2 regions of the Dialister hominis genome follow, and region 1 is predicted to be linked to the other one. Evidence: a T-box and tRNA genes for the amino acid it is inferred to sense, from the RefSeq annotation. Region 1 holds a T-box; the other holds one or more tRNA genes.
The links. The T-box of region 1 lies ahead of Dia5BBH33_RS03410 (valine--tRNA ligase). A T-box ahead of a tRNA ligase gene usually reads a tRNA of that ligase, here a tRNA-Val.

Region 1 (7,492 bases):
CCCAGGATATACAGGGATCCGCAGATCATGACGATATCGTTTTCACCAGCGGCCGCGGCAGCGTCGGAAAGTGCTTCATCTACACTGTGTTCTGCCTTGAACTCAGCTTTGATTTTCTGTGATTCAAGCATGGTTCCGATTTCTTCTGCCTTGCGTGTTCTCGGTGTTGGTGCTTCACATGCAAATACCATATCACCCTTGCGTACCAGGAGCTGGAGAACGGTTTCCGTATCTTTATCTGCCAGGGAGGCAAATACGAAAATTCTGCGTTTTCCAGGATACTGTTCATCCAAAGCTTCGCCAAGAGCTTCTGCGCCTGCCGGGTTATGGGCGCCGTCCATGACATAGGTAACACCCTTGACATCATGGATTTCGAAGCGTCCCTTCCACTGGCTTCTTGCCAGGCCTTCTCTCAAGTCATTTTCATTGATGCGGTCATCCTGCTTCATGACAACAGAAATTGCCATTGTGGCAACGGCTGCATTGACAGCCTGATGCGCACCGACAAAAGGAACGTAAAGCAGACTCTTTTCCAGTTCCTTCGGCATGTCTTTTCTCTTGACGACAACAACCTGTCCGTTTTTCCATTTGCTTCTGGAATCAATTTCAAAGTCTCTTCCGTAGAAGTAGATTCTGGAGCCCTTTTCGTGAGCTTCTTTCTTGAGTTTCTTCAAGGCAACATGCTGCGCAGCGGTAACTACAGGGATTCCCGTCTTGATAATGCCGGCTTTCTGATGGGCGATTTCTTCCAGGGTATTTCCCAGATACTTCATGTGATCCATTGCCACATTCGTAATGATTGAGACGACTGGAAGAATGACATTGGTGGAGTCATAAAGTCCTCCCATGCCCACTTCGACAACCGCATAATCCACCTTTTCTTCGCGGAAGATCCAGAAGGCCATCGCTGTCAGCAGTTCAAACTCAGTCGGAGCTTCAACGCCTTCAGCAATAACTTGATTGGCAGCTTCTTTGACAACAGTAGCCGCTTTTGCAAAAGTTTCCTTTGTCACGTCGTGGCCGCCTACATAGATGCGTTCCGTGTAGTCAATCAGGTGCGGTGACACATATCTGCCTATTTTCAGCTGTGCATTTTCCAGAACGCTGGTAATCATGGCAACAACGCTGCCCTTGCCATTTGTTCCTGTTACATGGATTGTTCTGTAAGCTGTTTCCGGATGTCCAAGCTTTTCCAGAATTGCCTGAATACGTTCAAGACCCGGCTTGATGCCGAAAGAAGCAGCCTGTTCCAAGTAAGTTACTGATTCCTGATAATTCATCGATTCTCCTTTTCCGGCCGTGGATCTGACTCATCCCTTCCGGATTGAAATAAATAAAGTCGAAAGAAAATCATTGCCTGCTGTAATGCTTTATTCTCCCTGGATAAGACACCATAATACTGCCAGTCGGTATTCCCAAGAGGCAGTGTCAGTGTCAATCATTGATTAAAGGTTTTCAAGGAAGGCAAGGCGTTCATTCAAAGATTTCATCTTTTCTTCGAATTCAGCCAGTTTGTCCTGTTCCTTCTTTACAACATCTTCCGGAGCTTTGGCCAGGAATCCCTTGTTATTGAGCTTGCCGGATGTTCTGGCAATTTCCTTTTCAAGAGATGCTTTGCTCTTCTCGATTCTTTCCTTTTCCTTGGCAGTATCAATCAGGCCCTTCAGTTCCAGATAGATTTCCATGCCTGTAACGACTGCAGTCAGCGCATTTTCAGGCTTGTCTGCATCTGCCGGCAGGATATCCATGGTTTCAACATGAGCCAGTTTTTCGAAGTATCCCTTATTCTCTTCAAGGCACTTCTTCAGGTCATCACGAAGGACAACATTCTGGATATGGCACTGCTTGTTTGGCGCTACATTTGCTTCGGCACGCATATTGCGGATTGCTTTGATGGCATCCATAATGCGGTCAAACTGTTCCGATTCAACCGGGAATTTTAAGTTTTCATCAGCCTTCGGCCATGGAGCTCTTGCCAGTGTTTCTCCTTCATGCGGCAGATGCTGCCAGAGGTGTTCTGTAATGAACGGCATGAACGGATGCAGCAGGGCAAGCATGCGTGTCAATGTATAAACAAGGACATACTGCGTGACTTTTCTGTCATCATTGTGTTCGCCATAGAGACGGGCTTTTGCAGTTTCAATGTACCAGTCGCAGAAATAGTTCCATGCGAAATTGTAAATGCTGTCAGCAGCTTCACCCAGTTCGAATTTGTCAAGGTTATTGCTTACATAATCTTCTGTATAAGCAAGGCGGTCAAGAATCCATTTGTCTGCCAGTGTCAGCTGGTCTTTGGACGGGACGAAATCCTTGTCATAGTCATCCAGGTTCATCAGTGTGAACTTTGTTGCGTTCCAGAGCTTGTTGGCAAAGTTTCTATTTCCTTCTACTCTCTCATAGTAGAAGCGCATATCATTGCCCGGTGTGTTTCCGGTAACGAGGGTAAAGCGCAGTGCATCAGCGCCGTACTTCTCAATGACTTCAAGCGGATCGATGCCGTTGCCAAGGGATTTGGACATCTTTCTGCCCTGGGAATCCCTGACCAGACCGTGAATGAATACGTACTTGAACGGAATCTCATGCATGAATTCCATAGACATGAACATCATTCTGGCAACCCAGAAGAAAATGATGTCATAACCGGTGACCATCGTGGATGTCGGATACCACTGCTTGAGAACCGGTGTCTGTTCCGGCCAGCCCATTGTTGAGAATGGCCAGAGTGCAGAGGAGAACCAGGTATCAAGGACATCCGGATCCTGATGAATATGTTCGCTTCCGCATTTCGGGCACTTTGTCAGATCCGTGCGGGATGCGCTTACTTCGCCGCAGTCATCACAGTACCATACCGGAATTCTGTGACCCCACCAGAGCTGTCTGGAAATGCACCAGTCATGGATGTTTTCAAGCCACTGAATGTATGTCTTGGAGAAGCGTTCCGGAACAAACTTTGTTTTGCCGGATGTAACGGCTTCCATGGCAGGGCCGGCAAGCGGTTTCATCTTGACGAACCACTGCTTGGTTGTCATCGGTTCTACGATCGTCTTGCAGCGGGAGCAGTGTCCGACAGCATGCTTTGTTTCTTCAATCTTTACCAGAAGACCGGCATCCTTCAGATCCTGAACGATGGCTTTTCTGGCTTCATAACGGTCCATGCCGTTGTACTTGCCGGCCTTTTCGTTCATCGTGCCGTCCTTGTTCATGATGACGATGGTCTCAAGATTGTGGCGGCTTCCCACCTCAAAGTCGTTCGGGTCATGCGCCGGAGTAATCTTGACGCAGCCTGTGCCGTATGCCATATCTACATAATCATCAGCAATGATCGGAATTTCACGGTCTGTTGTCGGAAGTTTTACCTTCTTGCCTACAAGATGGGCATATCTTTCATCATTTGGATTGACAGCAACGGCTGTATCCCCCGGGATTGTTTCAGGACGTGTCGTTGCAATCTGGACATATCCGTCTTCACCGACGATCGGGTAATTGAAATACCAAAGATGTCCGACTTCATCCTCATGTTCTACTTCGATATCAGAAAGGGCAGTCTGGCATCTCGGGCACCAGTTTGTAATTCTGAATCCCTGATAAATCAGGCCCTTTTCATATAAGGATAAGAAAACTTCCCTTACCGCACGTGCACAGACATCATCCATCGTGAAACGTTCTCTCTGCCAGTCGCAGGAAGAACCCAGCCTTCTGATCTGAAGGCCGATACGGTTTCCAAACTTTTCTTTCCACTGCCAAACGCGTTCCAGGAATTTTTCACGGCCGAGATCATACTTGCTGAGGCCTTCTTCAGCAATCTGCTTTTCTACCTTAACCTGAGTTGCTATGCCGGCATGATCCTTGCCCGGCAGCCAGAGGACGTTATATCCCTGCATTCTCTTGTAACGGATAAGGATATCCTGCAGTGTGTTATCAAGGGCATGTCCCATGTGAAGCTGGCCGGTAACGTTCGGCGGCGGAAGAACGATGCTGTACGGTTCTTTCTCCGGATCCGGTTCATCATGAAAAACGCCATGATCTTCCCAATACTGATACCAACCCTGTTCAATTTCGCTTGGATCATACTTGTCCAGCTTTTGATCTTTTAAATCGGCCATGTTTTTCAACTCCTGTTAAAATAAAAAAACTCTTCCATCCATCTATAGGACGAAAGAGTGCTTCCGCGGTACCACCTAAATAATCATTAAGAAATGATCTCTCATTAGCGCGTAACGTGCGCGGCGGACTTAGAGTCAGCTCCGGGGTGACTTATCGATTCTTTCCTGCCATTTTCCAGCACCAATGGCTCTCTGTAAAGAAATCCACGACTTCTTCCCTTCACAGCTTTTATATATGGTATATAATAGCAGGATTTATTTCTTTATGCAAGAATATTCTTATCATGAGAAAAGGAATAAAATAATGGATATCTCTTCCTTCCAGCAGGAAAATACTGCTTAAATCATTTACATAGATATCTATGTAAATTGGAAACTCCGTCTCTGATGTAATATAATATATAAATGGTGTAATAGTTTTGCAAAGTATTTTTCAATAACTGACTATTCCTGCTAAACATATAATACAAGTTTTTTCATATTTTGCCAGTCATATGCCGATACATCACTTCAGGCTTTCAGAACAAGCCTGAGGCAAAGCGGCACTTATCTTACTTTATCAGACTGGCAAATCAGAACTGTCCTCTACAAATACAGCATAAGGATAAACCATGATCGATAAACTTAAGAAGGTTCTTGGACTTATCGGACTGATCCTAATCTGCGCGGTATCGTTTTTCATTGTGAAAACCTACTACCCCGAATTTTACTATCATACGGTATCTCTAACGATGGCTGGTGACATTAATGGCCTGTCAAAATATATATCATCCTTTGGCTACGGAGCATTTGCCGTAAGTCTGGGGCTGCTTGTTTTTTGCAACATTTTTTGCATTCCAACCATCCTATTTTTGACAATTAACGGTGCATTATTCGGACTGATTCCAGGACTTCTTGTCTCTTATCTTGGCGAGGTCATCGGAATAGAGCTGAGCTTCCACATAGGACGCGTATTCTTCAGAAAAGAAGCACGTGAATTTATCGAGCAGAAACACATGCTTACCAAGCTGGACAAATACGGCAGCGTGAAGAATATGGCTCTGGCAAGATCCATTCCTTACTCTCCTAATATTCTGATCACTGCGCTTGCTGTTCTCAGCAAGCTTTCCATCAAAGAACATTTAAAGGCAACTCTGATTGGGAAGATTCCTTCTGTTTTGATTGAAGTTCTCCTAGGACATGACTTGATTTATTTCTCCAAGCATGGCGACAGATTTGTACTTATGCTGCTTCTTGTTATTGGTATTTGTGCTGTACACCGCTGGCATAAGAAAAGACATTGTGACGAAGTTTAATTAGAAAGGCCTGCTTTTTTGCGGGCCTTTTTTAGACGATGAAATATTTCACTCCAATTACTGATAAGGATAAAAATGCATCTTTCAGAGATTAGACGAAAAATTTTCATAGGTATTGTATAATATTCATAGATTCATATCAGACTTATAGGATTAAGCTTGATCAATAAGCTTAAATCATAGTTGAATCATATTACTCTGCCAGATTGGCCTAAGCACGGCCGATTTCCAGATTTGCTTGAAAAGGAGGGCTTCTCATGAAAGGCTACATTCAAGTATATACAGGTGATGGTAAGGGAAAAACGACAGCTGCCATTGGCCTGGCAATCCGCTCCATCGGAGCCGGGCATCGTGTATGCATTATCCAGTTCATGAAGTCATTGGCCTATTCAGAACAGAAAATTCTGAAATCGCTTCCCGGAATTACACTGATCACTCTCGGCAAACCTTACTTTATTGCAAAAGAAGGCATGCTGACTGAAGAAGAAATTAAAGCATGGGGAGACAAGGTCACGATTTATCCGGCAGGAAATCCGCCCGCTGAATACCGTGCGCTCATTCTGAAAGGCATTGACGAAGCAGTGAAAGCTGTCTCTGATGGCTATGATCTTGTCATCCTCGATGAATACAATATGGCATGCTGGTATGACCTGGCCACAGATGAAGATACAAAGCGGATTCTTTCTGCACGAAAGCCAAATGTCGAGCTTGTCTTTACCGGAAGGAATGTTCCGAAACTGATTCTGGACTCTGCTGACCTGATTACTGAAATGAAGAAAATCAGGCATTACTACGATAAGGGTGTTATAGGACGCGAAGGCATAGAGGACTGACAACAGCTCTGCCAAAGAAAGGATTGAAAAGTATGTTAAAAATTAGTGGTAAAAGTATTTCGGGAATGGTAACCATCGGACCTTTGAAAATTTTCCGTCATCAGGAATTTGATATCGTTCAGACCACGGTAGACCGCCCTGAAACTGAAGTGGCTCGTTTTGATTCTGCAAGAAACACAGCATGTGCCAAAATGGAGCAGTTCTATCAGGAAGCCGTATCCCATGTAGGTCTGGACAACGCCTTCATTTTCAAGGTCTATCAGCATATGCTGACAAGTTCTTCCTTTATTGATTCCATCCGCTCTATTATCAGAAACCAGAGCGTCAACGCAGAATATGCGATCGGACAGGCTGAGCAGAACTTTATCCAGATTTACAGCGCTGGCTCGGATACCTACATGCAGGCTCATGTTTCTGACATGAAGGAAGTTTCCCGTATTCTTCTGCGCGTACTCCGCCAGAAGAAGGTCCTTTTCTCCACCGATGAACCATGCATTCTCTATGCTGACGACCTGACACCAAGTGAAACCATACAGATGGATACCAGCAAGATCTTGGGCTTCGTCACAAAAGAAGGCACACCGACATCTCATACGGCCATCCTTGCCCGCGCTCTGGGTGTTCCTGCCATTGTAGCTACTGGCGAAGATGTAGACTATGCTTATGATGGAAAGACCGCTGTTATAGACGGCTTCTCCGGGACAGTTTATCTTGAACCGACACCAGGTGTGCTTTCTGTCATGAAAGAAAAACAGGATCAGAGCATAAGACTCAAACAGCTCCTGCAGGAGCTAAAAGGCGTCCCGAGTGAAACGAAAGACGGACGCAGGATTGAAGTCGCTGCCAACGTCTCCTCTGCCGCCGATCTGGCTGCTGTCCTTAAGAACGACGCTGAAGGCATCGGTCTTTTCCGCAGTGAATTCATTTACATGGGAAGAGATACCCTTCCAAGCGAAGAAGAACAGTTCAACATTTACAAACTTGCTGTTGAAACGATGACTGGTAAGCGCGTCATCATCCGTACCCTTGATATCGGCGGCGACAAAGATGCCTCTGCCTTCCATCTTCCTAAAGAAGAAAACCCGGCTCTGGGCATGAGAGCTATCCGTATTTCCCTTAAAAGGCCGGAAATATTCAAGACACAGCTTCGCGCTATTCTCCGTGCCAGCGCATTCGGCAAGATTGCAATCATGTTCCCGCTCATCACTTCGGTATGGGAAGTATGGAAAGCAAAGGAAATCCTGGATGAGGTCAAACTGGA
Region 2 (7,492 bases), 660 kb from region 1:
ACATGAAAATAATACCTATGGTTACAGGCGCCCTGACATCACCAGCCGCATTAAGTGCCATAACCATGCTCATATTGACTGCACGGCCGATTTCCAGGAATATTTCAATGAAAAGAATTGTTTTCCCCAGAGCATGGACTGCCGGATCGTCCGTGAAAATAGAAAGAACCGCATCCGCATTGAGGTATAGCAGCGTCGATATTGTCCCGGAGAGAAGCATGGCTACTGAAATTGTAAATTTGACACGTTTATCAACTTCATCATTATCCCCTGCCCCTTTGAAATAGCCGACCAGAATCTGCGTCGCCATCGCAAGCGACTGGGAATACACATAACTGACCATCGCTATGATATAGCAGTAAACTTTTGTCGTAATAACAACGACGCCAAAAAGATTGACAAACTTCATAATCATAGCCTGAGAAAACTGATAAGAAAACGTTTCTCCAGCTGACGGTACGCCCAGATAAAGAATCTTGTGGAATGTTTTCCATGGGAACGGTCTTAAATAAGACATCGAAAATCTGGCAGGCGTGTACTTGTGGAATAAGTAAAGGATCAAAAAGAAACCGATAAATTTAGAAATATTTGTCGATATGCAGACACCGGCCACGCCCAGGGACGGAATCGGTCCCCAGCCATGGATCAGAAGCATATTGCCGCCGATATTGAATACATTCATGACCAGGGAGCAGAGCATCGTCAGTTTAAGCTGGGAAAATCCCCTGAGAAAGGAAATAAAAGCCATGTACATGCTCTGGATGAAAATAAATATGCCAATCCATCGTAAATAAAGAGAAGCATCCGCACGTATTTCATCCGGCATTCCTAAAACATTCAAAAAGAAATCATCAAAGATGAAAAGCGCGGCACTGATCACAAGCCCCAGTACCAGATTGACAGTCAATGAAACCGTACATACTTCACTGACCTTGGAAAGATTCCCGGCGCCCCTGTAATGTGCAATTAAAATCGTCGCAGCCTGCGAAAGGACTGCGAGTGTCAGTATAACTAAATTAAATATGACATTATCATTGCCTACGGCTGCCACGGAATCCTGAGAATAATGACTCAGCATGAACTGATCCACGTTGGGCACCATCATTTGAAGCGTTGTTTCTACAAAAATAGGAACCGACATGGAAAATACCGTCCAGCGGCTCTTATACATTTCACTACCTGGCATCATACTGCCCCTTTCTTTAGTGTTCAGATGCTAATCTTAGCACGATGTCACAAAGGGCGCAAGAAAATGCATTGTCTTCTTATGTATTTGAAATAAAAAGTATATACACAAGCATTCTTATGCTCACCTGAAATAGCTGTATATACTGAATTTTATGAGAATTCCTGATTAGGGCTTGCATTTTTCTCATAAATGAGGCATAATAAACATCAGATACACGGGCGATTAGCTCAGCTGGGAGAGCGTCTGCCTTACAAGCAGAATGTCGGCAGTTCGATCCTGTCATCGCCCACCAAGATAAGAAGACATCACGTGATTGATCTCCGTGATGCCTTTTTCTTTTGCTTTTTTGTGGGCGGACGCAGGCTTACCAGCTATCCCACTTGTCATTTAACCTCACTGCATCGAGGTTCACTCCTTTTTGCGCGTCGCTTTGCTCCTTCAAAAAGGGTTCACTTTCGAACCGTTTCGATCCTGTTATCGCCCACCAAATCGAAAGACACCATGTGACGGAAACTCCATGGTGCCTTTTTCTTGCTCTAATTGGTGGGTGAAATGCATACTGACTGATTGCTTTTCCTAGGTATTAAACTTCTGCAGCGAATCTTGTTTCAATGCATCAATATTATATTCCGGTTATCTCATACAATGAGATTTCTGCTAATGTAAATTTTTCATTATCTTTTAATCATAAGATTGAAAAAAGGTGTTGCAAAATTTAAGTCCGTTTGTTATTATATTGAAGTACCTTTCGTACGGATTCCTGAATAGCTCAGCCGGTAGAGCGCGTGACTGTTAATCACGATGTCGCAGGTTCGAACCCTGCTTCAGGAGCCAATGGCCTGTTCGTCAAGTGGTTAAGACACCGCCCTTTCACGGCGGGTTCGCGAGTTCGAATCTCGCACAGGTCACCATGGGCGATTAGCTCAGCTGGGAGAGCGTCTGCCTTACAAGCAGAATGTCGGCAGTTCGATCCTGTCATCGCCCACCAGAAGAAGATATCACGTGATTTATCTCCGTGGTATCTTTTTTATTGCCTTTTTACAGGGCGCCAGGCATTCTTAGGCTTATAGGACATTTCGTGTTGTTTTTATAGTCGATGAGCCCCGCGTTTATCGGGCTCCATCGGCATTTTAAGATTTTCAGTAATTCTTAAAGGGTGGACAAAACGTGTTGGTAAAAAGCCTCAAACCCCTGATAAATACAGGCTAAAATGGGATTTTATCTTTTCAGTGTGACTAATCTTCTGGAAAGATTATCGTTATGAAAAATAGATGCCCTTATTGTGTCTTTATCTGCTGCTGATGCGGAAAAGTGCGCATTTGAACACAAACCTGGAAGTGCTGAGAATATGGGCGCTTTTACGCTTCCAGCTAATTGTGATGAGATGGATTACAGTGCAGCTCGGGCGTATTTCAGTATGCACCGTATTCTGCCCTTAATACAAGCATAATATAAATTTTTACCAACACGTTTTGTCCTATAACCCCATTCTTACCGATTGCTTCACTTAATATTTAACCTCACTGCATCGAAGCTCACACGTTTTTGCGTGTCGCTTTGCTCCTTCAAAACCGGTTCGTTTTCGAACCATTTCGATCCTGTTATCGCCCACCGGAAGAAGACATCACGAGACTTAGACTCCGTGGTGTCTTTTTTGTTGCCTTGTCGGGCTCTAAGCATTCTTACCTACTATCTCACTTTGTATTTAACCCCCTGCATCGAGGTTCACACGTTTTTGTGCGTCGCTTTACTCTTCCCAAATAAGTTTATTCCTTAAGCAGTTTGATTCTATAATTATCAAGTAACGAAAATAGGGGATGTGACAAAATTCATCCCAACAAAAAGGGCTCTGCCCCGGATCATTTGGTCCGGGGCAGAGCCTTTCGTGTTATAATTTTTTACAATGAAAAATAACAACACTAGCAATCATTTTACCGCAGAACAAGGCATTTTGCCAATGTTTCCCTCTGAGATTCTCAATGTCGATGATCCTGTTTTAATGTATGACAGATTTATGGAGGAAATCGATCTTAAAAAGTACCTTCGTTACATACCGACGCGTGGCGCTGGCAGACCCAGGTATAATCCCGTCAACATGCTGAAAACGATCATCTATGGTTTCGCAGAAGAAGGATATTGCTCTTTTAGAAAACTTGAAGATAATTGCAGGGTTAATATCAGATATATGTACCTGATGAATTATGAAGCCCCATCCTATCGGACATTCTGTCATTTCGTGAAGGGCTTTCTTAAGTATTCTCTCAAGGATATCTTTTATTCAATTACGAAAGAACTCTGCGGCAAACTCAACGTGGATTTGCAGCATATATATATTGACGGTTCCAAGTTTGAAGCGAACGCAAATAAATACAGCTGGGTATGGAAGAAATCCGCTGAAAAATCCCGCTACAAGCTTTTTGCCAAGATTACCAGCCTTTTTGAGTTACTCAATGATGATCTTAAGTATGACCATATGAGTGTAAACATCAATACAGAATACGCTCCGGACTATCTGCGTCTGGTATTGGATAAATTAAAAGAAATCTGGCAGATTGATGAGACGGCCTTTGTTCATGGAAGCGGGCATCGCAAGTCCGATCATCAACGCAAGTATGAGCAGCTTAAGGCATATACATCAAAACTTGAAGAATATGTTGAGAAGATACAGATATGCGGTACTTCCAGAAACAGTTATTCGAAGACCGATACGGATGCAACATTCATGCGAATCAAGTCGGACTACATGGGAAATGATCAGCTTCTGCCTGCATACAATGTCCAAATAGGTGTTGCCGATGAATTTATTGCCGTAATTGATGTTAACCAGTATCGTTCAGATATGGATTGCTTCGTACCGCTGATGGAGGAATTCCACGAAGTCTATGGGGCTTATCCTAAGTATCCTGTGGCAGATGCAGGATATGGATCTTTCAACAATTACATCTATTGCGAGCAGCACGGTATGGAAAAGTATATGAAATTCCCCATGTACAAGAAAGAAACGAAAGACAAGAAATACCATACCAATCCGTTTCGGCCAATAAACTTTAGAGTTGATGAGAATGGAACCATCCGTTGTCCAAATGACAGGGCTTTCAAATTTATCTATAGACATCTGGTCAGAGGGAACTTATACGGCAGGCAGGAGGAAGTATTTGAATGCGAAGACTGCCAAGGATGCCCGCTGGCAGAGCAATGTAAAAAGACCCCGAAGAACAAAAGAATCTCATTGAGCAGAGAACGGAATAACATGTACCAGGAGGTTCAGGATAATCTGGAAAGCATCCATGGAGCCCTGCTAAGAATGAACCGGTCAATCCAGGCTGAAGGAACTTTTGGAATCATGAAACATGACAGATGGTACAAAAGAATCGTCAGAAAAGGGATAGATTCTGTAAAAGCCGAGTTATACCTGGTAGCACTTGGCTATAATTTAAGGAAATACATCACAAAAATAATGCGTATAAGGATTGCCGCCTAAGACAATATAATTAAAAGTCTTATGGGGGTAAGGGGGCTTACGCGCATTTTTACGTAAAAGGCTTACAGCAGAGCTAAAAATGATGAAATAAAGACGCAAAAAAGAGGCTGCAACAAAATGATTAACCATTTTGTCACAGCCCCTATTTTCGTTATTGTTTTCTTCTTTTATATTGATTACCAGCTAAAAGCAGAATACCTATCAATGTCAGAGCCGCCCCTGCTGTCAGCCCTGGAATATGGTATGTCATTTGAATGTGATTTTCTCCTTCCTCAAGAGGAATGTTCATCAAACATCCTGCAAAGATATCAGGAGTAATCTCTTTGCCATTTCTCATGACTGTCCATCCATTTTCATAAGGAACCGATAAGAAAAGTATATCTCCTTCTCTTCCTTCTACCGTACCACTGATTTCTCCATCTCGAATCATAAGATTTTTAGCAGCTCTTTGATTGATTTCGCGAGAGATTTCTTTCAATGCTGAAAGATCCGTTTCATAGAAAAGTGCTTGTTTCATCCGGATATCATCCGAAAGGTCTACATCAATCGCACGAGTCTGACTGCCCGTCGCAGGAATATAGAACATCCCTGAATCATATAAAATTTGACTGCTTTCTCCATTTATCGACACCTGTCTGTAAGGTCCATCCCATATAAGAAATGCATAAATAGGGTCCACCCCATTATTGATTTCATAGATCTCATGTCTATTTTCACATATTTCTGTAAATGATACGGGATGATAAATTGTTACAGCATGTCCAATTAGTTTGCTGTATAGTGCATTTGTATAAGTAAACGGATTATCAGATTCTCCGGGGATTATCTGATCATTCTCTCGATATATGAACGCCATAGGCAGAGCATATGGATTTTTGTATACTTTTTTCCCATTACTTATTCCAAATGGCAAATCTGACTCAAGTCCTTTTATTGGCTCTGTCAACAACAAATATTTTACTCCCAAGAGAGAATCTGCAGGAAGAATAGAAGTATAAAATCTGTTAGCCCTTTCAGTAAAATCATAATATCCTATATTAGACGATAATCTGAACTGAGATTTTTTTAACAATGAAGTATATTCTTGTATTCCCCAATAATTAAAATTCATACTTTCATTAAGATTAAATCCCTTATTTTTTTCTTGTTCATCTTTCGCGCGAATATCTCCCCTATTCATTACCTGATTGATACGGTAGATTCCTCCATCATATGCTTTGATTTCCTGAATCTGTGTTCTTTGCTGATCATCATAAGATTGATAAGTATAAAGACTCCCCGCTCCTCGCATAGATAAAAATATACATGCAGACATGCTCATTTCCCAAATGAGCATGCATGCTAATAACCCCATCATAAAATTTTTCTTTACATTTATCCTGTATGACCTGTCAATTTCATAGAGAATACAGGGGACGATCACTAGAAATGCAATATTGAACAAAAAGAAATTCTGGTATAATGCCGGCCGCAAACGTTCAATCAGTATCTGGGATACAGGGAACAGCAAACAAATAATAAGCTGCCGAATACCAAACCCCCATTTTTTCCAGTCGGAGAAATAACAGCCTGAAAGAAAAATGAGAATAAAAGATCCCAGATAGGAGTACCTTGGCATGAATCCCATCGGCTTTTTCATAAGTGAAAACATAAAAAATAATATTTTCCAATGAAACATCAGAAAAGAAAAAACAATCAGCAAAAAAGCAAATGCTTTATATTTCCATTTGATATCTTTTACGGCAAATAGTGCCAAAGCCCCGGAAACTGCCAAGCTCCCGCAGAAAAGAGACATATAATCTAAACTGGGTATTTCCTTAGGATGAATTCCCATGTAATAAGCGCCTAGAGATGCCAGTATATCTCCCTGAAAGCCCAGAGAAATTTGATTCCAGTCAAAAGAACCTCCAATCCCTTCGCGAAGCTGTAATATTGTAGGGAGGAAAAGAATAGAGCTGATCAAAATCCCCGTTACCATACCAAAGACATATCTTACTGTATCACTAAAAAATTCTTTCTTTGCTCCGCCCCTCTGGAAATGCAGCAACGTCTCTTCTGCCAGAAACCAGAAACCACTGAAGAGACAATTGATACCGCCAGTATACCAATTAAGCAGAATTGAAAGTGCAGTACTGACGGAAAGCATGCCAATAGACCCAAAATGCACAGCTCTATATACGCCGAGCATCATGAGCGGCAGCATGTATACGCCATCCAGCCACATAGCACTCCAGATTTGGTATAAATTGTAGTGCATCAGGCCATAGCCGATGGAAAGTCCCATAAGAGGGAGCATGGAGATCTTGTTATTGAATCGGTCCTGCAAGAACCATGTCATCGTCAATGATGCCATTCCCATTTTAAGGACAGCTGCCAAATTATATGAAACAGGCACTTGGTCTTTTGAAAAGAATAACTGCAGCAATTCTGTGGGCGATGCTAAATAATAAGAAAATATGCCAATGGCTGACCCACCGAGGCCTTTTGTCATGGTATAAGTTAAAGACTGATTCCCGGATAATACATCCTTAAAAAATGCCATGAGATCCATGTATTGAATAAACGCATCACTGGCTGCGAGCGTTTTATCTCCAAATGGTGCTTCTCTGAAAAAGGCAAAAACTCCCAAGCATATAAGAGTGGTTAGAGCAAAAGAAATCATACGAAATATCCATAAGGAATTTCTCTTTTCTCTCTTTATTACTTTCATCGTATTCTGATTTATCATGGTTAATCCTATTCCCCAACAGTTTCCTATAGAAATTGAGTATATGTTTATTATAATCTAAAATTCTTCTTACGTACTATTTTTTAGCTTTATT

Region 2: it has a tRNA-Val gene. The T-box ahead of Dia5BBH33_RS03410 (valine--tRNA ligase) is inferred to sense a tRNA for this amino acid. The anticodon was not compared.

What each region holds. Positions count from the first base shown of each region.
Region 1 is NZ_AP019697.1:730,000-737,491, reverse strand. It holds gene Dia5BBH33_RS03415 (bifunctional folylpolyglutamate synthase/dihydrofolate synthase) at 1-1,280, opposite strand, end outside; gene Dia5BBH33_RS03410 (valine--tRNA ligase) at 1,446-4,103, opposite strand; T-box leader at 4,146-4,336, opposite strand; gene Dia5BBH33_RS03405 (TVP38/TMEM64 family protein) at 4,715-5,398, shown strand; gene Dia5BBH33_RS03400 (cob(I)yrinic acid a,c-diamide adenosyltransferase) at 5,656-6,231, shown strand; gene ptsP (phosphoenolpyruvate--protein phosphotransferase) at 6,264-7,492, shown strand, end outside.
Region 2 is NZ_AP019697.1:1,390,497-1,397,988, forward strand. It holds gene Dia5BBH33_RS06450 (MATE family efflux transporter) at 1-1,189, opposite strand, end outside; tRNA gene Dia5BBH33_RS06455 (tRNA-Val) at 1,406-1,481, shown strand; tRNA gene Dia5BBH33_RS06460 (tRNA-Asn) at 1,948-2,023, shown strand; tRNA gene Dia5BBH33_RS06465 (tRNA-Glu) at 2,026-2,100, shown strand; tRNA gene Dia5BBH33_RS06470 (tRNA-Val) at 2,102-2,177, shown strand; gene Dia5BBH33_RS06475 (IS1182 family transposase) at 3,093-4,670, shown strand; gene Dia5BBH33_RS06480 (YfhO family protein) at 4,822-7,380, opposite strand.